DNA from 3 places in the Streptomyces sp. NPDC006335 genome. Region 2 is predicted to be linked to each of the others. Evidence: riboswitches for the same ligand, from Rfam matches in the RefSeq annotation. Region 2 holds a riboswitch; each other region holds the start of a gene.

Region 1 (7,297 bases), on a different contig from region 2:
ATCGCGTCCACGGAGGCGCGGACCTCGTCGACGCGGTCGAAGTCGGCCGGGCTGGACAGGAGGAGGCGGTCGGGGCCGGTGTCGTCGAGGTAGCCGTCGAGGGAGACCGCGGCGGAGAGGAGGACGTAGGGGTGGGGCATCGGCGGGGTTCCTCTCGGAAACGGGTGCGGGAGCTTCAGAGCACTTCAGGTGCTTCAGAGCACTTCGGAGCGGCGGGGCTTGGTTCAAGTTTGAAGCAAACCTACACTGGGACCATGACGACCCGCTGGCTCAGCCCCGACGAGCAGCGAGCCTGGCGTGCGTACATCGCCGCCTCGCTCCTCCTGGAGGACACCATCGACCGGCAGCTCCAGCAGGAGGCCGGCATGCCGCACCTGTACTACTCCATCCTGGCCAACCTCTCCGAGACCCCGGAGCGCCGGCTGCGGATGACCGATCTCGCCGAGGGGCTGAAGATCACCCGGCCCCGGCTGACGTACGCCGTCGCCCGGCTGGAGAAGGACGGGCTGGTGCGGCGCGAGAGCTGCCAGTGGGACAAGCGGGGCAGCATCGCGGTCCTCACGGACGAGGGTATGGCGGTGCTGGAGCGGGCTGCGCCGGGGCATGTGGAGACGGTCCGTGCCGCGCTCTTCGACCGGCTCACCCCGGAGCAGGTGGGGCAGTTGGAGGAGATCTTCTCCAGTGTCACCGCGGGGCTCCAGGGGGAGGGCGGCCCCTCGGAGGAGGTCCCGTGGCGTCGGCGGTCGTCCCCGTCCTGTTCCTGAGCACGCGCGTGTGACGAGCGCCATAAAGTCGTTGCTTCAAATTTAAAGCATAGGGTAGGGTCTCGATCAGTAGAACTGCTTCAAATCTGAAGCAGGTATGCCTACGGACCGGAGTATCCGCATGCCCGACCTGCCCGCCGCCACCCAGCGCTCCCGCGTCCGCGTCCCGCTGCGCTTCGGGGACGGCTACCGCGTAGACGCCGAGCTCGTCACCTTCCACGGCCTGACCGACGGGCGCGAGCACCTCGCCGTCGTCCTCGGCGACCCCGCCCCCGGTACCGCCCCGCTGGTGCGGCTGCACTCCGAGTGCCTCACCGGCGACGTCTTCGGCTCCGCCCGCTGCGACTGCGGCCCGCAGCTGCGCGAGGCGGTCGAGCGCATAGCCGAGCGCGGTGGCGTCCTGCTCTACCTCCGCCAGGAGGGCCGCGGCATCGGCCTCTACAACAAGCTCGACGCGTACGCCCTCCAGGACCAGGGCCTCGACACCTACGCGGCGAACACCGCGCTGGGCCTGCCCGAGGATGCCCGCGACTACACGGCGGCCGCGCAGATGCTCCAGGCCCTCGGGATCGACCGGCTCGACCTGCTCTCCAACAACCCCGACAAGGCGGGCCAGTTGCGCGACCTCGGCATCGACGTCCGCGACCGGGTCCCCACCGGTGTCTTCACCACCGCGCACAACGTCCGCTACCTGCGCGCCAAGGTCCTCCAGACCCAGCACACGCTGCCGCTGGGCGAATTGACCGAACTCGGCGTCGGCTGAACGTCACCTGGGCGGTGGCCGACCCCGCTCGGTGCCGCCGCGCGGTGCCTCTGAAACACCCCTGGCGCGAACCGCCCCGCGGATGACGTATGCTGGTCACACAACGACGCGGGGTGGAGCAGCTCGGTAGCTCGCTGGGCTCATAACCCAGAGGTCGCAGGTTCAAATCCTGTCCCCGCTACTCAAGGCTCAGGGCCGGATTCCAGTTACTGGATCCGGCCCTGAGTGTTTTCGCGGCAGCGGCACGCCGTCGGCGCGCTTCGTGGCGTGATGTGACGTGCTGTGATCGGGTGAGCGCCCTCCGCACAACGACTGACACGCCGTCAACACCTGCCTGTCATCTGAGGCAAGGTCAACTCGCCCGTTTTTCGCCGTTCATGGGCCGTAAGTCCAGCGGGATTTCGTTAATGATCAAGCGGAACAGCTTGGAATCGGGCCCCCGGGTCTATTAACGTTCGATAACGCAGCGCGGTCGTCCCAGCCGTCACAAGAGACGGCTCCGTGCTCACGCGCCGAATTCCGCAAGGGAACCGGGGAACCACCACCTTGGGGTGAATCGCTCGTCAGTCCGCCGTGGCAACACGGCGGGTATACGCGCGTAGGAGACCTTCCTGCTCCGAACCCGTCAGCTAACCCGGTAGGCGAGAAGGAAGGAAAGGAGCGCGCCCACGTGGCGTCCAACCCGCCTGCCCCCGAGGCGCCGTACGTTCCGAGCGACACCCTCGTGTACGGCGGCTACCGTGCCGACGACGAGGCTCCGCTCGGCGAGTGGAACCCGACCGCGGACTCCCTCGCTCCCGTACGAGGCCGGCATCGCGTCGCCAAGCAGCGTGGCGGGGGCTTCGCCCGTAGCTCCACCGTCCTGGGCGTCGGCGTCATAGCCGCGGTCAGCGCGGGCGGGATGGCCAGCGCCAACACCGGCAAGCCGCCGGTCTCCATCTCGATGCCCGACCTGCCGAACGTGGGCTCGCTCATCTCGGACGACTCCGACACCGCCGCGGACGACACGAGCGCCTTCAGCAGCGTCGGCGCCACCAGCGCCGCCACCGCCGAGGGCACCTCGGACGCCGGTGAGGCACTGCGCTCGCGCATCCTGGCCCAGGCCGAGCTCCAGCAGGACCAGCTCGACACCAAGGCCGCCCAGGCCGTCGCGGACGCCGCCCAGAAGGAGGCCGACGCGGCCGCCGCCAAGGCGGAGAAGGAAGCCCAGGAGAAGGCCGCCGCCGCGAAGAAGAAGGCGGAGGAGGAGGCGGCGAAGAAGGCCGAGGCCGAGCGCCTGGCCGAGCTCGCCAAGCAGTACACGCTGCCGACCTCGTCGTACACCATCACCTCGACCTTCGGTCAGGCCGGCTCCCTGTGGTCCTCCGGCTACCACACGGGCCTCGACTTCGCCGCTCCCACGGGCACGCTCATCAAGGCGGTCCACAGCGGCACCATCACCGAGGCCGGCTGGGCCGGTTCCTACGGCTACCGCACGATCCTCACCCTCGACGACGGCACCGAGCTGTGGTTCTGCCACCAGTCCTCGATCAGCGTCAGCGTCGGCCAGAAGGTCGGCACCGGTGACGTCATCGGCCGCGTGGGCGCCACCGGCAACGTGACCGGCGCGCACCTGCACCTGGAGGTCCACCCGAACGGCTCGGCCGACGGGATCGACCCGGCGGCGTGGCTGCGCGGCAAGGGTCTCACCCCCTGAGGTCTTCCGCTTCCGAGGTCTTACGCGAACTCCGGCAGCCCTGACGACGTCCCCCCGACGTCAGGGCTGCCGGTGCGTCGGAGCCACTGATTCCGCTTGTTTACGAGGACTTTGCGGCCGGGTCGGAAGACCGGCGTCCGGCACGGGCGTTGACGTACGGCATGACTTCTCTTCGCAAGCTCGGCTCCTCCGGTCTCGAGGTCTTCCCGCTCTCCCTCGGCGGCAACGTCTTCGGCTGGACCGCCGACGAGGCCACCTCCTTCGCCGTCCTCGACGCGTACACCGCGGCCGGCGGCAACTTCATCGACACGGCCGACTCGTACTCGGCGTGGGTCGACGGGAACTCCGGGGGCGAGTCCGAGACCATCATCGGCAAGTGGGTGGCGGCACGCGGCAACCGCGACGACGTCGTCATCGCCACGAAGGTCAGCCAGCACCCCGACTTCCCCGGCCTGACCGCCGCGAACATCAAGGCGGCGGCGGACGCTTCGCTGCGGCGCCTGGGCACCGACCACATCGACCTCTACTACACCCACTTCGACAAGCCCGAGGTGCCGGTCGAGGAGATCATCGGCGCGCTGGACGAGCTGGTGAGGGCGGGCAAGGTGCGGGCGATCGGCGCCTCCAACATCTCCGCCGCGCGCCTCGCGGAGTCCCTCGACTTCTCCGACCGCGAGGGGCTCGCGCGCTATGCCGCCCTCCAGCCCCACTACAACCTGGTCTCGCGCGACACGTACGAGGGCGAACTCCAGGCCGTCGCCTCCCGGCAGGGCCTTGCCGCCGTCCCGTACTACGCCCTCGCCTCCGGGTTCCTCACCGGCAAGTACCGCGTCGGTACGACGGTGGAGAGCCCGCGCCAGTCGGGCGCCGGCAAGCACCTGGAGACCGAGCGCGGCCGGAAGGTGCTCGCGGCGCTCGACGACATCGCCGAGTCCCACACCGTCCCGGTCGCCACGGTCGCCCTCGCCTGGCTCGCCGCCCAGCCGACGGTCGCGGCCCCGATCGCCTCCGCCCGCACGGTGGAGCAGTTGCCGGCGCTGCTGAGGGTGGCGGAGCTGACCCTGACGGACGAGGAGCTGGGACGCCTGACGGAGGCCTCGGCCTGACCCTCCGGCACGTGGTCCTGGGCCGACCGGCGGTGCCGAGCCGTGCGCGGGCCGTCTACGTCCGGTACGGGTTGTAGGCGGGGTACGGCACCGTCGGGTGGGCCGGATACGTCGGCTGGGCCGCGTGCGGCGGGTGCGCCGGGTAGCCGTACGCCCCGTGCACCGGCCAGGGCGGCGCGGCCACCGGTACCGGCGGTGCCGTCGTGCGGGCCGCGTGGTCCAGCGCGGGGCGCGCGACGTCCCGCCGCCGCCACAGCTCGTGCAGCAACTCCCGCTCCCGTACGACGAAGTCCGCGTTCGCCCGCCCGAGCCGCCCCCGGCGTCGCAGGAACGCCAAGGACGTCGCGTACGCCTCGTACTGCGAGACCGCCCGCGCCGCGGACCGCCCGCCGAACTGCCGTCGCGCGTACTCCCGGGCCACCCGCCGTGCCCGCATCGAGCCCAGCACGTACGGCTCGGTCGGCGTCAGCCACCCGGCGAGGGCGTAGGCGGGCAGCTCCTCGCGCACGGTCCTCAGCTCCCGCTGGCGCGTCCAGATGACCAGCCAGGTCAGCAGGGCGAAGGCCGGCACCATGAACGTCGCGTACACCGCGAAGAACCCGTACTCCCCGAACGTCGACGAGCCGTTCCACATCGCGTGCATGCCCATCGCGAGCAGCAGCCCGGACAGCGGGACGAGAACCCGCCGTACGTGCTGGCGTTCCGCCGACAGGGCGGAGATGCCGAAGCCGATGCCGGTGAGGACGGTGAACAGGGGGTGCGCGAACGGTGACATCACCACGCGCACGAAGAAGGTCGCGGCGGTGACGGAGGCGATGCCGCCGTCGCCGTTGAGCTGGTCGGTGCCGAAGGCGGTGCCGAGGTAGAGGATGTTCTCGGTGAAGGCGAAGCCGGTGGCGGTGACCCCCGCTATCACCACGCCGTCGACGATCCCGGTGAACTCCCGTCTGCGGAACAGGAAGACGAGCAGGACGGCGGCGGCCTTGGCCGACTCCTCGACGATCGGCGCTATCACCGTCGCGCCGAGGGTGTCCGCGCCGGACGGGTCCGCGGTCGCCGTCGCTATCCACTTCGTCGCGAAGCTGTTGGCGATGATCGCTATCAGTGCGGCCGCGCAGGCGCCCCAGGCGAAGGCGAACAGCAGATTGCGCCAGGGGCCCGGTTCGACCCGGTCGAGCCAGCGGAACGCGGCTATGAGCAGTGGTACCGGCAGGACGGCGAGCCCCAGCCCGACCAGGAAGCCCTCGGTACCGGTCTGTTGCCGGACCAGGGCCAGGATGACGAGCCCGGACAGGGTGAGGAGCGTGATCAGCGCGCCGTAGCGCACCCACTTCCGCTGCCACCAGTGCGCGTGCCGCAGCACACCGCCACCGGTGGGGTCACCGGAGTACGTCGGATACGGGGGACAGGTGGCCACAGCATCGACCTTAACGAGACAGAGGTGTCGCCCGCAGGCGGACGGGTGCTCAGGCGCCGGTGGGGGACTGGTCGGATCGGTCGGGTCGGTCGCGGTGCTGTACGCGGCGGAACAGCAGGTCGTTCACGACATGTCCCTTGTCCAGTCCCTGTCCCTCGAAACGGGTCAGCGGCCGGAAGTCGGGACGGGCCGCGAAACCGCCGTCGGCCTGTGTGTTCTCGAAGTCGGGGTGCGCGGTGAGTACGTCGAGCATCTGTTCGGCGTACGGCTCCCAGTCGGTCGCGCAGTGCACCAGCGCGCCGGGCTTGAGGCGGGTCGCGGCCAGGTCCAGGAACTCCGGCTGGATCAGGCGCCGCTTGTGGTGCCGCTTCTTGGGCCAGGGGTCGGGGAAGTACACGCGCAGCCCGTCGAGCGAGTCCCTGGTGAGCATCTCGCGCAGCAGGATGATGGCGTCGCCGTTGGCGACCCGGACGTTGGACAGCCCCTGCTGCTCGGCGAGGTTGAGCAGATTGCCCTGCCCGGGGGTGTGCACGTCGACGGCGAGGATGTTGGTCCCCGGGTCGGCGGCGGCCATCTGCGCGGTGGCCTCGCCCATCCCGAACCCGATCTCCAGCACGACCGGGTTGTCGTTCCCGAACAGCTCGCCGAGGTCGATCGTGCGCTGCCCGTCGATGTCGAGGCCCCACGTGGGCCACAGGCGCTGCAACGCGTCCGCCTGCCCCGCCGTCACCCGGCTCCGCCGGGGCTGGAAACTCCGGATCCGCCGCTCGAAGTGCGACCCGGCGGGATCAGCGCTGGGCCCGTCGGGGAACCGCGGCTCCCCTTTGGCCCGGGTATGCCGAACGGACTCACCGGGGACATGCCGAACGGACTCGCCTGAGGTGGCGGGCCGGGAACGGGGGGCTTCGGGGGCGTTGAGGGAGTCAGACACAGTGGGGTCGATTTTACGGCGGGCTCGGGGACGGATACCGCTCAGGGCCGCGCCGGGCCGCGGCCGCCGTCACGTCCGGGTGGCAGCGGACGCGGCCCGTCATGCCGAACGCAGTGCCTCCAGGGCCCGCCGGGCCACCTCCCGCCCGATCGGCAGGGAAGCCGTCGCCGCCGGTGAGGGCGCGTTCAGTACGTGCACCGTCCGGGGCCCCTCGCGGATCAGGAAGTCGTCCACCAGCGTCCCGTCCCGGAGGACGGCCTGTGCCCGCACTCCGGCGGCCGAGGGCACCAGGTCGTCCGGGGTGACCGCGGGCAGCAGTCGCCGCACCGCCGTGGTGAACGCCCTGCGCGACACCGAGCGCCGCAGTTCCCCCGTGCCGTACCGCCAGTGCCGCCGGGCTATCTGCCAGGACCCCGGCCATGCCAGCGTCGCGCCCAGTTCCCGGGGCCGTACGGTCGCCCAGTCGTACCCTTCCCGGGCCAGCGCCGGCACCGCGTTGGGCCCGATGTGGACTCCTCCGTCGATCCCGCGCGTGAGATGCACCCCGAGGAACGGGAACGCGGGATCCGGCACCGGATACACCAGCCCCCGCACCAGCTCGGGCCGCGCCAGCGAGTAGT
Region 2 (7,297 bases):
GGTGAGCAGGCCGAGCGACTCGGAGTTGCCGAGGATCGCCACCCTGGGTCCGGTGGGCAGCGGCTGGCGGGCCAGCAGGAGGCCGGTGTCGACGAGTTCGGTGATGGTGTCGACGCGGATCACGCCGGCCTGCCGGAGCAGCGCCGACACCGTGGCGTGCGGCAGGCGCGTGGCGCGGACGGCGTGGCCCTGCGGGGCGGTGCCCGAGCCCTGCACGACGACCAGGGGCTTGGCCGCCGCCGTACGCCGGGCGAGGCGGGTGAACTTGCGGGGGTTGCCGATGGACTCCAGGTACATGAGGACGACGTCGGTGTCCGGGTCGTCGTACCAGTACTGGAGGACGTCGTTGCCGGAGACGTCGGCGCGGTTGCCGGAGGAGACGAAGGTGGAGACGCCGGTCACGCCGGTGACGCCGCCGCCGCGCCGGTGCAGCCGGGAGAGCAGGGCGATGCCGATGGCGCCGGACTGGGCGAACAGGCCGATCCGGCCGGGGCGGGGGGTCTCGGGGGCCAGTGAGGCGTTGAGCCGGACGTCCGGGTTGGTGTTGATGATGCCGAAGGCGTTCGGGCCGATGATGCGCATGCCGTACGCGCGTGCGTGCCGTACGAGTTCGCGTTGGCGCTCGCGTCCTTCGGGGCCGCTCTCGGCGTACCCGGCGGACAGCACGACGAGCCCCTGTACGCCGTGGGCCCCGCACTCGGCGACGACCTCGGGGACCTGCTCGGCCGGCACGGCGACGACCGCGAGGTCGACGGGGCCGTCGATGTCCCGCACCGAGCGGTGCGCGGGGATGCCGTCGAGTTCCTTCCGCTCCTCGGGGAACGCCTTGTTCACGGCGTACAGGCGGCCGTTGAAGCCGTAGTCCCGGATGTTGCCGAGTACGCCGCGGCCGACACCGCCGGGGGTGCGTCCGACGCCCACGACGGCGACGGAGCCGGGGGTGAGCAGCCGCTGCACGGACCGCGACTCGGCGCGCTGCTCGCGCGCGTACTGCACGGCGAGCGAGCGGTCGGTGGGCTCCAGGTCGAACTCCAGGCGTACGACGCCGTCCTCGAAGCTGCGCTTCTGGGTGTAGCCGGCGTCGGTGAACACCTTGATCATCTTGACGTTGGCGGGCAGCACCTCGGCGGCGAAGCGCCGGATGCCGCGCTCGCGGGCGACGGCCCCGATGTGTTCGAGGAGGGCGGAGGCCACACCGCGCCCCTGGTGGGCGTCCTGCACGAGGAAGGCGACCTCGGCCTCGTCGGCGGGGGCGGAGGCGGGCATCCCGTCGGCACCGATGCGGTCGTAGCGTACGGTGGCGATGAACTCGCCGCCGATGGTGGCGGCGAGTCCCACCCGGTCCACAAAGTCGTGGTGCGTGAAGCGGTGGACGTCCTTGGCGGACAGGCGTGGGTAGGGCGCGAAGAAGCGGTAGTACTTCGACTCGTCCGAGACCTGCTCGTAGAAGCTGACCAGGCGATCGGCGTCGTCGACGGTGATGGGCCTGATGCGCGCGGTGCCGCCGTCGCGCAGCACTACGTCGGCCTCCCAGTGGGCGGGGTACTCGTGCCGGTCCGACGCGCTCTGCATGGGCCCCAGAGTACGGCTCGCGTACGACAACGGCGCGAGGCAGTCTGTGGAGAACGCGCGAGAACGCACAAGGACGCAAGTCGGGCCGAGGCCGCGGTCCGACGTCTCACCCCGGGAGGGCTCCAGGCCCTCTCCGGAGACGCTTCACGTGTGGGAAACTGGTCTAGACAACCCTGAACACCGAAGGGCAGCATCACATGGCTGAGCGCCGCGTCAACGTCGGCTGGGCCGAGGGCCTCCACGCCCGCCCCGCTTCCATCTTCGTCCGGGCCGCCACGGCCGCAGGCATCCCCGTGACGATCGCCAAGGCCGACGGCAACCCCGTCAACGCGGCCTCCATGCTGGCCGTGCTCGGCCTGGGCGCCCAGGGCGGCGAGGAGATCGTCCTCGCCTCCGACGCCGAGGGCGCGGACGCGGCCCTCGACCGGCTCGCGAAGCTGGTCGCCGAGGGACTCGAGGAGCTCCCCGAAACCGTCTGAGCACGGCGTCCTGAAAAGCACCGAGGGGCTCGTCCGAATTATCGGGCGGGCCCTTCGCTTTTCCCATTCAAGGGCAGCGTAAATAGCGCCCCGCGAATTACTCTCTCTTTGTATACGGTGCCCGTGTTAATGCCGCGAGCCCGTCACGTTTACAGGATGTTGCGAGGTCCTCACACGGTCCGCGCGGTCCCCTCCGGAGGTGAACCGCAGCCGGTGCGCCGCGCCCGAGCGCTCGGTGTGCAGCGCCGTGATCGCCCGCGCGCGTTCGCCGTCCCCGCGCGCCACCGCGTCCACGATCGCGCCGTGCTCCGCCCAGGACTCCACGGGGTCGGCGGGCGCGTCCACGACGTACATCCAGGCGATCTTGTGCCGCAGCTGGGTCAGCATCGAGGTCAGCGCGGGGCTGCCGGAGGCCTGTGCGAGCGTCTCGTGGAACCAGCCTCCCAGCGAGCGCAGATCGTCGCTGTTGCCCCGCCTGGCCCGCTCCTGGCCCAGCCTGACCAGGCCGCGCAGCACCTTCAGATGGGCCTCGGTGCGCCGCTGGGCGGCCCGGGAGGCGCCGAGCGGTTCGAGCAGCATGCGCATCTCCAGGAGGTCGGCGCCCTCCTGCTCGGTCGGTTCGGCCACGCACGCGCCCGCGTGCCGCCGCGTCACCACGAAGCCCTCGGCCTCCAGCGTGCGCAGCGCCTCGCGGACGGGGACGCGGGAGACGCCGTAGCGGCGGGCGAGCAGTTCCTCGGTGAGCCGGCTCCCGCGCTCGTGGACACCGGCGACGATGTCGTCCCGGATCGCCGTGCATACCGAGTGCGCCGGAATACGCATGTCCGACCTCCGTCTTAATCCCCGTGAAACGTCGCCGATTGACGTGTGTTCAGTGACTCTATTGCAATCAGCGGGAATTTCCGACGGCGGACCGGAATCCAGGGATATTTTTTGGACAACGGGGCCTTGGAAACGACGAAACCCCGGCTCGGGGAGCCGGGGTCTCGCGGAGATCGCGCGGAGGTCTCGCGCAGGGGTGTCAGACGCTGACGCCGTGCGAGCGCAGGTAGGCGACGGGGTCGATGTCCGAGCCGTACTCGGGGGTGGTCCGCGCCTCGAAGTGCAGGTGCGGTCCGGTGACGTTGCCGGTCGCGCCGGACAGCCCGATCTGCTGGCCGGGGGTGACGGACTGGCCGACCGAGACGCCGATGGACGACAGGTGGCCGTACTGGGTGTACGTGCCGTCGGCCATCCGGATCACGATGTTGTTGCCGTACGACCCGCCCCAGCCGGCCTCGACGACCGTGCCGCGGCCCACCGCGTGGACGGAGGTGCCGCTGGCGGCGTGGAAGTCGACACCGGTGTGGCTGCCGGAGGACCAGATGGAGCCGCCGCTCTTGTAGCCGGTGGAGATGTAGGAGCCGGAGATCGGGGCGACGAAGGCGTTGAGGCGCTTGCGCTCGGCCTCGCGGGCGGCACGCTCCTTGGCCTCGCGTATCTCCTTGGCGCGCGCCTCGGCCTTGCGCTTGGCCTCGGCGGCCGCCTTCTTCTGCGCGGCGGCCTGCGCCTGGGCCTCGGCCTGGGCGTCGAGCTGGGCCGCGAGGGAGTCCGTGCCGACGGAGACGGCGGGCATGAGGCCGGTCTGCTCGACGGAGTTCTCGGCGGCGAGGGCCGGGGTGGCGATGGTGCCGATGACGCCGGTGGTGGCGAGGGCGGCGACGCCCGCGGCGCGGGCGGTGGTGCGCTTCATGCGGCTGGGACGACGGTGCTTCCCGGTGGCGCAGGTGAACGCCATGTGGTGGCTGGTCCTTTCCTTCCTTCTCGCCTACCGGGTTAGCTGACGGGTTCGGAGCAGGAAGGTCTCCTACGGACCCCCTCGCGGTGCGCGGGCGTCCGATTCACCCCAGGGACGTGTGGTGGGTCCCCGGCTCCCCTGGCTCGCGCCATGCGGGGACTCGGCGATGACTGTCCGGTGCCGCGGGCGCGGCTCGGTGCCTGACGGACAGCCCAGAGGACGCTAAGCGGGGCAACTTTCAATCCCCAAACCGATCAGGGTTTTTGTAGCGCATCCCACAGGGCAGACAGGCAACCTCCTGCCCAATTCGGACATCTAAGAGTCCTGGGTGTCGTAGGGGTCCTGGCGACGCTTCCGTCACCAGGGCCCCTCGGTCACGCTTCCTCTACTCGGCCGTCACGACCTTGACTTCGCCGATGCCGAGGGCCTCGACGGGCTCCTTGATGGCGGCGGCGTCGCCGACCAGGATCGTCACCAGCCGGTCCACCGGGAAGGCGTTCACGACGGCCGCGGTGGCCTCCACGGTGCCGGTCGCGGCGAGCTGCCGGTACAGGGTCGCCTGGTAGTCGTCGGGCAGGTGCTGCTCGACCTGGTCGGCCAGCGTGCTCGCGACGGCCGCGGCGGTCTCGTACTTGAGCGGCGCCACACCGACGAGGTTCTGCACGGCGACATCGCGCTCCGCGTCGGTGAGACCGCCCTCGGCGAGCGTGCGCAGCACCTTCCACAGGTCGTCCAGCGCGGGACCGGTGTTGGGGGTGTCCACCGAGCCGCTGATGGCGAGCATCGCGGCGCCCGAGCCGTCCGGCGCGGACCTGAGGACCTGGCCGAACGACCGTACGCCGTAGGTGTAGCCCTTCTCCTCGCGCAGGACGCGGTCCAGGCGGGAGGTGAGGGTGCCGCCGAGGCAGTACGTGCCGAGCACCTGCGCGGGCCACACGCGTGCGTGCCGGTCGGCGCCGATGCGGCCGATCAGGAGCTGCGTCTGGACGGCGCCGGGACGGTCCACGATGACGACCCGGCCGGTGTCGTCGGCGGCCACCGGCGGCACGGGGCGGGGCTGCGCCGTGGAGCCGGTCCAGGAGCCGAGGGTGTCGGCGAGCAGCGCGTCCAGGTCGATGTCGGTGAGGTCGCCGACGACCACGGCGGTCGCGGTGGCGGGGCGCACGTGCTTCTCGTAGAAGGTGCGTACGGCCGCGGAGTCGATGTTCTCGACCGTCTCCTCGGTGCCCTGGCGCGGGCGCGACATGCGCGAGTCCGCCGGGAACAGCTCCTTGGAGAGCTCCTTGGCGGCGCGGCGGGACGGGTTGGCCAGCTCGTGCGGGATCTCGTCGAGGCGGTTGCGGACCAGGCGCTCGACCTCGCTGTCCGCGAACGCGGGCGCCCTGAGCGCGTCGGCCAGCAGACCGAGCGCCTTGGCGAGGCGGGAGGCGGGCACTTCGAGGCTGAGACGGACGCCCGGGTGGTCGGCGTGCGCGTCGAGGGTGGCTCCGCAGCGCTCCAGCTCGGCGGCGAACTCCTCGGCGGAGTGCTTGTCGGTGCCCTCGGAGAAGGCGCGCGCCATGATCGTGGCGACGCCGTCCAGGCCGGCCGGTTCGGCGTCCAGGGGCGCGTCCAGGAGCACCTCGACGGCGACGACCTGCTGGCCGGGGCGGTGACAGCGCAGCAGGGTCAGGCCGTTGTCGAGCGTCCCTCGCTCGGGGGCGGGGAAGGCCCAGACCTTGGGCTCGCCCGCCTGCGGCTGCGGGTGGAACTCCATCGCGGCGAGCTCGCTCACTTGGCCGCCTCCTCGTTGTCGTCGCTGGCTTCTACGGTCGCCGCGGCCTGCGGGTCCTCGGCGGCGTCCTCGGCGCTGTCGGCGATCTCGGCCGGGGCGGTGGGCTCGTAGACGAGCACCGCGCGGTTGTCGGGGCGCAGCCTGGCCTTGGCGACCGCCTGGACCTCCTCGGCGCTCACCTCCAGGACGCGCTGCACGGCGGTCAGGGCGAGCTGCGGGTCGCCGAACAGGACGGCGTAGCGGCACAGTTCGTCGGCGCGGCCCGCGACGGTGCCGAGCCGGTCCAGCCACTCGCGCTCCAACTGGGCCTGGGCGCGCTCCATCTCCTCGGCCGTGGGGCCCTCCGCGGCGAACCGCGCGAGCTCCTCGTCGATGGCGGCCTCGATGACCGGCACCTCGACGTCACCGGAGGTCTTCACGTCGAGCCAGCCCAGGGAGGGCGCACCGGCCAGGCGCAGCAGGCCGAAGCCGGCCGCGACGGCCGTACGGTCACGCCGTACGAGCCGGTTGTACAGGCGGGAGGACTCGCCGCCGCCGAGGACGGTGAGGGCGAGGTCGGCCGCGTCCGCCTCGCGCGTGCCGTCGTGCGGCAGCCGGTAGGCGGCCATCAACGCGCGCGCGGGGACCTCCTCCTCGACGACCTCGCGCAACTGCTCGCCGATGATCTCGGGCAGGGAGCCGTCGCGGGGCGCGGGCTTGCCGTCGTGTGAGGGGATGGAGCCGAAGTACTTCTCGATCCAGGCGAGCGTCTGCTCGGGGTCGATGTCGCCGACGACCGACAGGACGGCGTTGTTGGGCGCGTAGTAGGTGCGGAAGAACGCGCGCGCGTCCTCCAGGGTGGCCGCGTCCAGATCGGCCATCGACCCGATCGGGGTGTGGTGGTAGGGGTGGCCCTCCGGGTAGGCGAGCGCGGTCAGCTTCTCGAACGCGGTGCCGTAGGGGACGTTGTCGTAACGCTGACGACGCTCGTTCTTGACGACGTCGCGCTGGTTCTCCATCGACTCGTCGTCGAGGGCGGCCAGCAGCGAGCCCATCCGGTCGGCCTCCAGCCAGAGCGCGAGCTCGAGCTGATGGGTGGGCATGGTCTCGAAGTAGTTGGTCCGCTCGAAGCTGGTGGTGCCGTTGAGCGAGCCACCCGCGCCCTGGACGAGCTCGAAGTGCCCGTTGCCGTGCACCTGCTTCGAGCCCTGGAACATCAAGTGCTCGAAAAGGTGAGCCAGGCCGGTACGCCCCTTGACCTCGTGGCGCGAGCCGACGTCGTACCAGAGGCACACCGCCGCGACCGGGGTCAGGTGGTCCTCGGAGAGCACCACGCGCAGCCCGTTGGCCAGGCGGTGCTCGGTCGCTGTCAGGCCCCCGGTGCCTGCCTGGTCTGTGGCCGTGTGACCCATGGGCATGTACGTCCCTTCGATCGCGGTCGCGGTCGTCGAAACCGCGGTTTTCCTGCCGGTCCTGCCACTGTATGCAAGCGTGCGGACCGTCGGTGAAGTTCCCGGGGCGCGTACGCCCACAGCGGATCGCGTAGCCTGCGGGCAACCGTGAGGGAGGCACCGTGCGGTCGCCGTGCAGGGCGGCCCAGCCGGGTCCCGGCCCGGACTGTCAGTGCCGCGGTCCACAATGGTCCGCGTCAGATCCCGTTCACGCTTCAGCAAGAGTGAGCCAAAGGGCCGACGTGAGCGACCCGTAGGCGAGCGA
Region 3 (7,297 bases), on a different contig from region 2:
GGCACGATGTACCGCGCGGCCTTGCGTCGGCGCGCGGAACGCAGCTCTTCGGCGTCCGCGGCGGTCGCGCTGTCGTCGGATTCGTACGGTGCCATGTGTGCCTTACCTCCGTCGTCGGCGGCGGCTGTCAACTCCCGTGCGTCCACCCCGTAGCCGCCATTCTCACCCGAATCGGTGAGGAGTGGTGTTTTCTGTGGTGTCCATCTGACCAAATCGGCCATGAGCATGCGTCAGCCCTCGGGGCCAACTCCGCGTACACCTGGGGTATGACACGACATGCGGGCGCCCCCTACGACCCGTAGGGGACACCACCGGCGACGAGCGGGGCTCTGACGACTACGACGGCCTGAGCAGTGACGCATGTCACTGGCCGGGTCGCTAGCCGGCGCGGTGGACCACCGCGTCGCACAGCTCCATCAGCGCCGCCTTCGCGTCGCACTCCCGCAGCGGGGCCAGGGCCGCGCGAGCCTCCTCCGCGTAGCGCACGGTGTCCCGGCGGGCCTGCTCCAGCGCCGGGTGCGCACGCAGCGCGGCCAGCGCCTCCGCGTGCCGGGCGTCGTCCGTGAGGTCGGAGTCGAGCAGCTCGCACAGGGCGACGTCCTCGGCCAGCCCCAGCCGGGCGGCCCGCTCCCGCAGCCGCAGGACCGGCAGGGTCGGGATGCCCTCGCGCAGGTCCGTGCCCGGTGTCTTGCCGGACTCGTGGGAGTCGGAGGCGATGTCCAGGACGTCGTCGGCGAGCTGGAAGGCGACGCCGAGGCGCTCGCCGTACTGGGTCAGGACGTCCACGACCGTCTCGTCGGCGCCCGACATCATCGCCCCGAAGCGGCACGAGACCGCGACCAGCGAGCCCGTCTTGCCGCCGAGCACGTCCAGGTAGTGCTCGACCGGGTCCCGGCCGTCCTGCGGCCCGGCCGTCTCCAGGATCTGGCCGGTGACCAGGCGCTCGAACGCCTCCGCCTGCACCCGGACCGCCTCCGGCCCGAGGTCGGCCAGGATGTGCGAGGCGCGCGCGAACAGGAAGTCACCGGTCAGGACGGCCACCGAGTTGCCCCAGCGGGTGTTGGCGCTGTCCACACCCCGCCTGACCTCGGCCTCGTCCATGACGTCGTCGTGGTACAGCGTCGCGAGGTGGGTCAGCTCCACGACCACGGCGGACGGCACGACGCCCGGCGCGTAGCGGTCCCCGAACTGGGCGGCGAGCATCACGAGCAGCGGCCGGAACCGCTTTCCGCCCGCCCGCACCAGGTGCTGGGCGGCTTCCGTGATGAAGGGGACCTCGCTCTTGGTGGCCTCGAGCAGTCCCTCCTCGACAGCCGCCAATCCGGCCTGGACATCGGCTTCCAGAGCCTGGTCCCGCACGCTCAGCCCGAACGGCCCGACGACGGTCACGAGGGGTCTCCTGTCTGCTGGTGTCTACTGGCGGTTACGCGAAATGTCGATAGGTCGCTGCCATCACTCAAGTCAGCGTATCCGGTCACCTTTGGATCACCGCTAGCGCCCGCCCCGTCCATGCCAGGCGGTATCGGATCACGACCGGTATGTTTTTGATCACCTGAAAAGGATGGATATCTATCGACTTGTAGGGAAGTAGCCGCCCGTGTCCCGAACCGGAGCCGAGATCGCGGCCGCCGCGCCCCGGCCGCGCCGCAGCACGCACCAGGTGCACTGAGACCGACGGGACCCCACCGATGCGCATCGCTACGTCCTTCCCCTACGAGACGGCCCACGAGGACGTCCGTGTCCCGCTTCCGGACGGGACGCTCCTGTACGCACGCGTGTGGCGGCCCCTCACCCAGGAACCGGTACCCGCGATCCTCGAATACCTGCCGGACCGCCTCAGCGACCGGACCGCGCCCCGCGACCGGCAGCGCCACCCCTGGTACGCGGGCCACGGCTACGCCTCCGTCCGCGTCGACGTGCGCGGGCACGGCAACAGCGGGGGCGTGCCGGGCGACGCGCACTCGGCGACCGAGATCGCCGACGGGGTCGAGGTCGTCCACTGGCTGGCCGCGCAGCCCTGGTGCGACGGCCGGGTCGGCATGTTCGGCATCGCCGGGGGCGGCTTCGACTCCCTCCGGATCGCGGCCCTCGCACCCGAACCGCTCAAGGCGGTCGTCACCGTCTGCGCCACCGACGACCGCTACGACAACGACGCGCACTACACGGGAGGATCCGTCCTCGCGGTGGGCATGCACGCCTGGGCCGCGACGATGCTCGCCTCCGCCTGCCTCCCGCCCGATCCGCTCCATCTCGGCGACGCCTGGCGGGAGATGTGGCTGACGCGGCTGGAAGCCGTCGCCCCGTTCCTCCACACCTGGCTCGACCACCAGACGCGCGACGACTACTGGCGGCACGGCAGCGTCCGCGAGGGCCACGGCACGATCGGCGCGGCCGTCCTCGCGGTGGGCGGCTGGCACGACCCGTACCGCGACACGGTCCTGCGGCTGGTCGAGAACCTCCCGGCCGACCGCGTGCGGGGGATCGTCGGCCCTTGGTCCCACCAGTACCCGGACCGCGGCCTGCCGCCCGGCCCGGCGATCGGCTTCCTCCAGGAGACCCTGCGCTGGTGGGACCAGCACCTCAAGGGCGTCGACACCGGCGTCATGCGCGAACCCCTCCTGAGGGCGTACGTCAGCGACTCCCACCCCCCGGCCACGGTCCACGACACCCTGCCCGGCCGCTGGGTCGGCGAGCCGGCCTGGCCCTCCCCGCACGTGACGACGGTGGCGTACGGCCTCCAGGGCGCCCCCGTCCTGGTCCGCTCCCCACAGCACACGGGCGTGGACGCCGGCCGTTTCGTTCCTTCCGGCAACGACGCCGACCTGCCGCCGGACCAGCGGGAGGAGGACGCCCGTTCGGCCTGCTTCGAGTTCGCGGTGGGTGAGGAGACCTGGGTGCTGGGGCGGCCGCGGGTGCGGCTCCGGGTGACCTCGGAGGTGTCGCGCGGGCAGGTGGTCGCCCGCCTCTGCGATGTCGCCCCGGACGGGTCGTCGACGCTCGTCACGCGGGGCGTGCTGAATCTGTCGGCCCGTCACGGGCCGGACCGGGCGGTGCCCTGGGAGCCGGGGGCCACCCAGGAGCTGGCCTTCGAGCTGAACGGCGCCGGGCACGCCTTCCCGCCCGGCCACCGCATCCGGCTCGCCGTCTCCTCGGCGTACTGGCCGTGGGTCTGGCCGCAGCCCGGGTCGCAGGCGGGCTTCACCCTGGAGCCTGCGGGGAGCTTCCTCGAACTGCCGGTACGCGCGCGTGAGGCGGACTCGGACATCGCCTTCGAGGAGCCGGAGCAGTCCGGGCCGCTCGGGGTCGACCGCGCCGTGGCCGCTGATGGATGGAGCCCCGCCACCCTGGACGAACCCCGCCCCGAGCGGCTGGTCGTCCGTGACGTGGCCAAGGGCGAGTGGCGTCTGGAGGTCGACCCCCGGTACGGCGGCACGCGCGTGTACCCCGACGGGCTGGAGTGCGCCGAGGACGTGCTGGAGACGTACACGATCGACGAGAAGGACCCCCTGTCCGCCCGCATCCGCTCGGACTGGTCGGTCCGGCTGCACCGCCCCGAGCTCGCCTGGGACGCGACCGTCCGGACCCGTTCGGAGATCACCTGTGACGGCACGGACTTCGTCACCTCCGACGAGGTCGTGTGCACCGACGGCGGCGAGGTGGTCTTCCACCGGACGTGGGAGAAGCGGATCCCACGAACGGCCGGTTGAACATGAGTTGAGCCTTCTTGACCGTTTTACACCTCTTGCGCTCGGCTGTGACTTGGCCCACTCAGGCGTACGGATCGGCGGCTTTCCGGAATCCATCGATCCGCCTTTTCCCGCGCGCGAGTTGAGGCTTGGCGAACGCAAAGGATCAAGCACCCCAAATGCCTCTTACCAAGGTCAATAGGCACGCCATGTGAATTCGCCACTTGTTCCGGACATGTGCTCTCGCATACGTTCCCGGCCTGTCGGGCGGACGCCGAATCCTGCCACCGCCCGTACACCCACCGAGAACCACGGCAGGAGCGGGGGAACCAGGTAAGTCGCCGGAACGGTCGTCTTCGGACATACCGGTACGGCTTGGGGTGAAGTCACGCCTTTCGTGGGCGTGGCCGGGCATCTCCCGCCCGAACCCGACAGCTCACCTCGCAGGCGACGGAGAGGAACTTCGCCATGCCCGCTGCCGCTCAGCACCGCCGCACCCGCACCAGCCGTCTCGCCCGCAGGCTCGCCGTCGTCGGCACCGGAGCCGCCGTCCTCGCCCTCCCGCTCCTCGGCGCGACCAGCGCGTCCGCGGCCACCCCGCCCCTTCAGACCGCGACCACGCTGGGCTACCCCAACACCCTCGACGGCTGGATCCGGGCCTCCCTCGCCGTCATGGCGGAGCACGGGATCCCCGGTTCCTACGACGGGATCTACCGCAACGTCATCCGCGAGTCCTCCGGCAACCCCTACGCCATCAACCTCTGGGACTCCAACGCGGCCGCCGGCACGCCCTCCAAGGGCCTGCTCCAGGTGATCGACCCGACCTTCAACGCGTACCACGTGGCCAACACCTCGTGGGACCCGTACGACCCGGTGGCGAACATCACCGCGGCCTGCAACTACGCGGCCCAGCGGTACGGGTCCATCGACAACGTGTTCGGCGCGTACTAGGAACTACCCCCGCGCGAAAAGTCCTTCGAGGACGACGGCGATGCCGTCGTCCTCGTTCGACAGGGTCACCTCGTCGGCCACGGCCTTGAGTTCGGGGTGGGCGTTGGCCATCGCCACCCCGCGGGCCGCCCAGTCGAACATGGGGATGTCGTTGGGCATGTCCCCGAACGCGATCGTCACCTCGGGCCCCAGGCCCAGGTGTTCGGCGGCCAGCGCGAGGCCGGTCGCCTTGGTGACGCCGCATGGCTGGAGTTCGACGGTCCCGGGCCCCGACATGGTGACCGTCGCCAGTGAGCCCACCACCGACCGTGCCGTGACCGCCAACTCGTCGTCGGACAGGTAGGGGTGGCGCAGCAGCACCTTGCTGATCGGCTCGCACCACAGGTCGTCGCGTCGGTCGACCCGCACGGCGGGCAGGGTCGGATGGGGCATCAGATAGCCCGGCTCGATGAGCGTGAGCCCGTCGACACCGTCCTGGTCCACGGCCGCGTACACCTGCCCGACCTCGGCCTCGATCTTGCCGAGCGCGGTCTCGGCCAGCTCCCGGTCCAGGGTCACCGACCAGAGCAGACGGTCCGCGCCGGCGTCGTACACCTGCGCGCCCTGTCCGCACACCGCGAGCCCCGTGCTGCCGAGGTCGTCGAGCAGCGGCCGCACTCTCGGCGCCGGCCGTCCCGTCACCACGAGATGCCGGGCCCCACCGGCGGCCACCCGCGCGAGCGCGGCCAACGACCGGTCGGAGAGCGTGTCGTCGGCGCGCAGCAGCGTGCCGTCCAGGTCGGTGGCGACGAGTGAATATGCGGGGGAGGCGGCCATGATCAGAGAATACGGATGGTTGGCCCCTGCGACTCGACGCGAACCGGACGGCTGCTGCTTTCACATCCGTTGACGGCAGTTCCGGTTCCGGGGCGCGGGCGCCGTCGGCGGGCGGGGCGGGGTCATCGTCTTCGTGGCCGGCCCGGTACTCGCCGGACGGGCCGCGACCATGGGCCAGTTGCTCGCCTTCCGCGCGGTCCGGGGCGCCGGCGCGGGCGGCCTCATGAGCGGTGTGCAGGCGATCATCGCCGAAGCGCCACCCCGGTGGCGCGGCCGCTGCACGTGCCCGATCGGCGCCGGCGCGGCGGGCGGCGCCTTGCACGAAGGCGCCGACACGATCCGTCGTCCGACACGGTCCGGCCCGGGCGACCTCTCGGCGCGTCCCGCGGAGCGGTCACGCCGAGTCGCGGACCCCCGGTTCGGTGGAAGCTCACTCGGGCCGTCGACCCCACTGGCCCTGATCCCCCCGGCGGGCGAGCGGTCCGCGAACGGTGCCGTGGCGCGGCCGTCTTCCGGGGCTGCCCGCGGAGTCCCTGACCGTCTTCCGGCGCGGCCCGCGGAGCGCTACGCCGAGTCCCGGACCACCAGTTGGTGGAAATTCACTCGGGCCGTCGACCCACTGGCCCCGATCCCCGCGGCGGGCGAGCGGTCCGCGAACGGTGCCGTGGCGCGGCCGTCTTCCGGGGCTGCCCGTGGAGTCCCTGACCGTCTTCCGGCGCGGCCCACGGAGCGCTACGCCGAGTCCCGGACCACCAGTTCGGTGGGGAGGATCACGCCTGCCGTGTCCTCGCCCGCGATCTGGGCGAGGAGCATGCGGACCATCTCTGCGCTGATGCGGTCGAAGGGCTGGCGCATGGTGGTGAGGGCGGGGGTGATCGCGGTGGCCGCCGGGGAGTCGTCGAAGCCGCCGACGGCGATGTCGTCCGGGACCGAGCGCCCGGCCTGCTGGAGGACGCCCACGACCCCCAGGGCCATCAGGTCCGAGGCGACGAACACCGCGTCCATGTCCGGGGCCTGGGCCAGCAGGCGGCGGGCCGCCCGTTCGCCGCCGCTGCGCCGGAAGTCGCCCTCGACGACGAGCGCCGGGTCGTAGGGCAGGCCCGCCTCGGCGAGCACGTCCCGGTACCCGGCCAGCCGGTCGGGGCCACCCGGCATGTCCAGCGGCCCGGTGACCATGCCGACGCGCCGGCGGCCGCCCGCGAGGAGATGGCGGACCATGTCCTGCGCACCCTCCCGGTCGGCGGCGGCCACGTAACTCACCTTGGTGCCCCGCCCGATCGGCTTGCCGCAGACCACCAACGGGATCCCGGCGTCGTGCAGTTCGGCCGCCACCGGGTCACCGCTGTGGTTGGACAGCAGCAGCACCCCGTCGACGTGACCCGAAGTGATGTACCGGGTCAGCCGGCGCCGGTCGTCGTCGCTCTCGGCCAGCATCAGCAGCAGCGGGATGTCGTGCTGGGCGAGCCGCTCGGTGCAGCCCCGCAGCAGGATGTTGAAGTTGGGGTCCTCGAAGAACTTCTCCTGCGGCTCGGTCAGCAGGAACGCCACCGAGTCCGACCGGCCCGTACTGAGGCTGCGGGCATGCCGGTTGACCACGTACCCGGTCTTCTTGATGGCGGCCTCCACGGACCGCCGCGCGGCGGGCGAGACGTAGTGGCCGCCGTTCAGGAAGCGGGAGACGGTGCCCCGCGAGACGCCCGCCTCCCTGGCCACGTCGTGGATGGTCGGTGGCTTGCGGCGTCCGTTCGCGCTGGTGGTCATGTTCCTCGTTCGGAGACGTTCGTGAAGGGGAGCCCGGGGCCTCAGGCCTTGACCGAGCCGCTCATCAGGTCCAGCGACCAGAA

The links. Region 2 has a riboswitch for cyclic di-AMP ahead of ABZ098_RS29980 (M23 family metallopeptidase). Riboswitches for the same ligand answer to the same signal wherever they lie in the genome.
Region 1: it holds a riboswitch for cyclic di-AMP, as region 2 does, so the genes downstream of both, ABZ098_RS39135 (M23 family metallopeptidase) here and ABZ098_RS29980 (M23 family metallopeptidase) in region 2, are expected to answer to the same signal.
Region 3: it holds a riboswitch for cyclic di-AMP, as region 2 does, so the genes downstream of both, ABZ098_RS06590 (transglycosylase SLT domain-containing protein) here and ABZ098_RS29980 (M23 family metallopeptidase) in region 2, are expected to answer to the same signal.

The regions. Positions count from the first base shown of each region.
Region 1 covers NZ_JBEXQX010000022.1:109,561-116,857, forward strand. Annotated here, with positions in the region: gene ABZ098_RS39115 (dihydrofolate reductase family protein) at 1-140, opposite strand, end outside; gene ABZ098_RS39120 (MarR family transcriptional regulator) at 255-764, shown strand; gene ribA (GTP cyclohydrolase II) at 886-1,527, shown strand; tRNA gene ABZ098_RS39130 (tRNA-Met) at 1,635-1,708, shown strand; cyclic di-AMP (ydaO/yuaA leader) riboswitch at 2,028-2,186, shown strand; gene ABZ098_RS39135 (M23 family metallopeptidase) at 2,198-3,223, shown strand; gene ABZ098_RS39140 (aldo/keto reductase) at 3,385-4,329, shown strand; gene ABZ098_RS39145 (PrsW family intramembrane metalloprotease) at 4,385-5,746, opposite strand; gene trmB (tRNA (guanosine(46)-N7)-methyltransferase TrmB) at 5,796-6,677, opposite strand; gene lhgO (L-2-hydroxyglutarate oxidase) at 6,777-7,297, opposite strand, start outside.
Region 2 covers NZ_JBEXQX010000012.1:225,867-233,163, reverse strand. Annotated here, with positions in the region: gene ABZ098_RS29995 (GNAT family N-acetyltransferase) at 1-1,572, opposite strand, end outside; gene ABZ098_RS29990 (HPr family phosphocarrier protein) at 1,770-2,051, shown strand; gene ABZ098_RS29985 (GntR family transcriptional regulator) at 2,178-2,873, opposite strand; gene ABZ098_RS29980 (M23 family metallopeptidase) at 3,073-3,828, opposite strand; cyclic di-AMP (ydaO/yuaA leader) riboswitch at 3,842-4,004, opposite strand; gene ABZ098_RS29975 (pitrilysin family protein) at 4,214-5,602, opposite strand; gene ABZ098_RS29970 (pitrilysin family protein) at 5,599-6,999, opposite strand.
Region 3 covers NZ_JBEXQX010000002.1:156,014-163,310, reverse strand. Annotated here, with positions in the region: gene ABZ098_RS06605 (sigma-E factor regulatory protein RseB domain-containing protein) at 1-95, opposite strand, end outside; gene ABZ098_RS06600 (polyprenyl synthetase family protein) at 379-1,389, opposite strand; gene ABZ098_RS06595 (CocE/NonD family hydrolase) at 1,689-3,707, shown strand; cyclic di-AMP (ydaO/yuaA leader) riboswitch at 3,949-4,149, shown strand; gene ABZ098_RS06590 (transglycosylase SLT domain-containing protein) at 4,155-4,637, shown strand; gene ABZ098_RS06585 (HAD family hydrolase) at 4,641-5,453, opposite strand; gene ABZ098_RS06580 (LacI family DNA-binding transcriptional regulator) at 6,186-7,214, opposite strand; gene ABZ098_RS06575 (carbohydrate ABC transporter permease) at 7,256-7,297, opposite strand, start outside.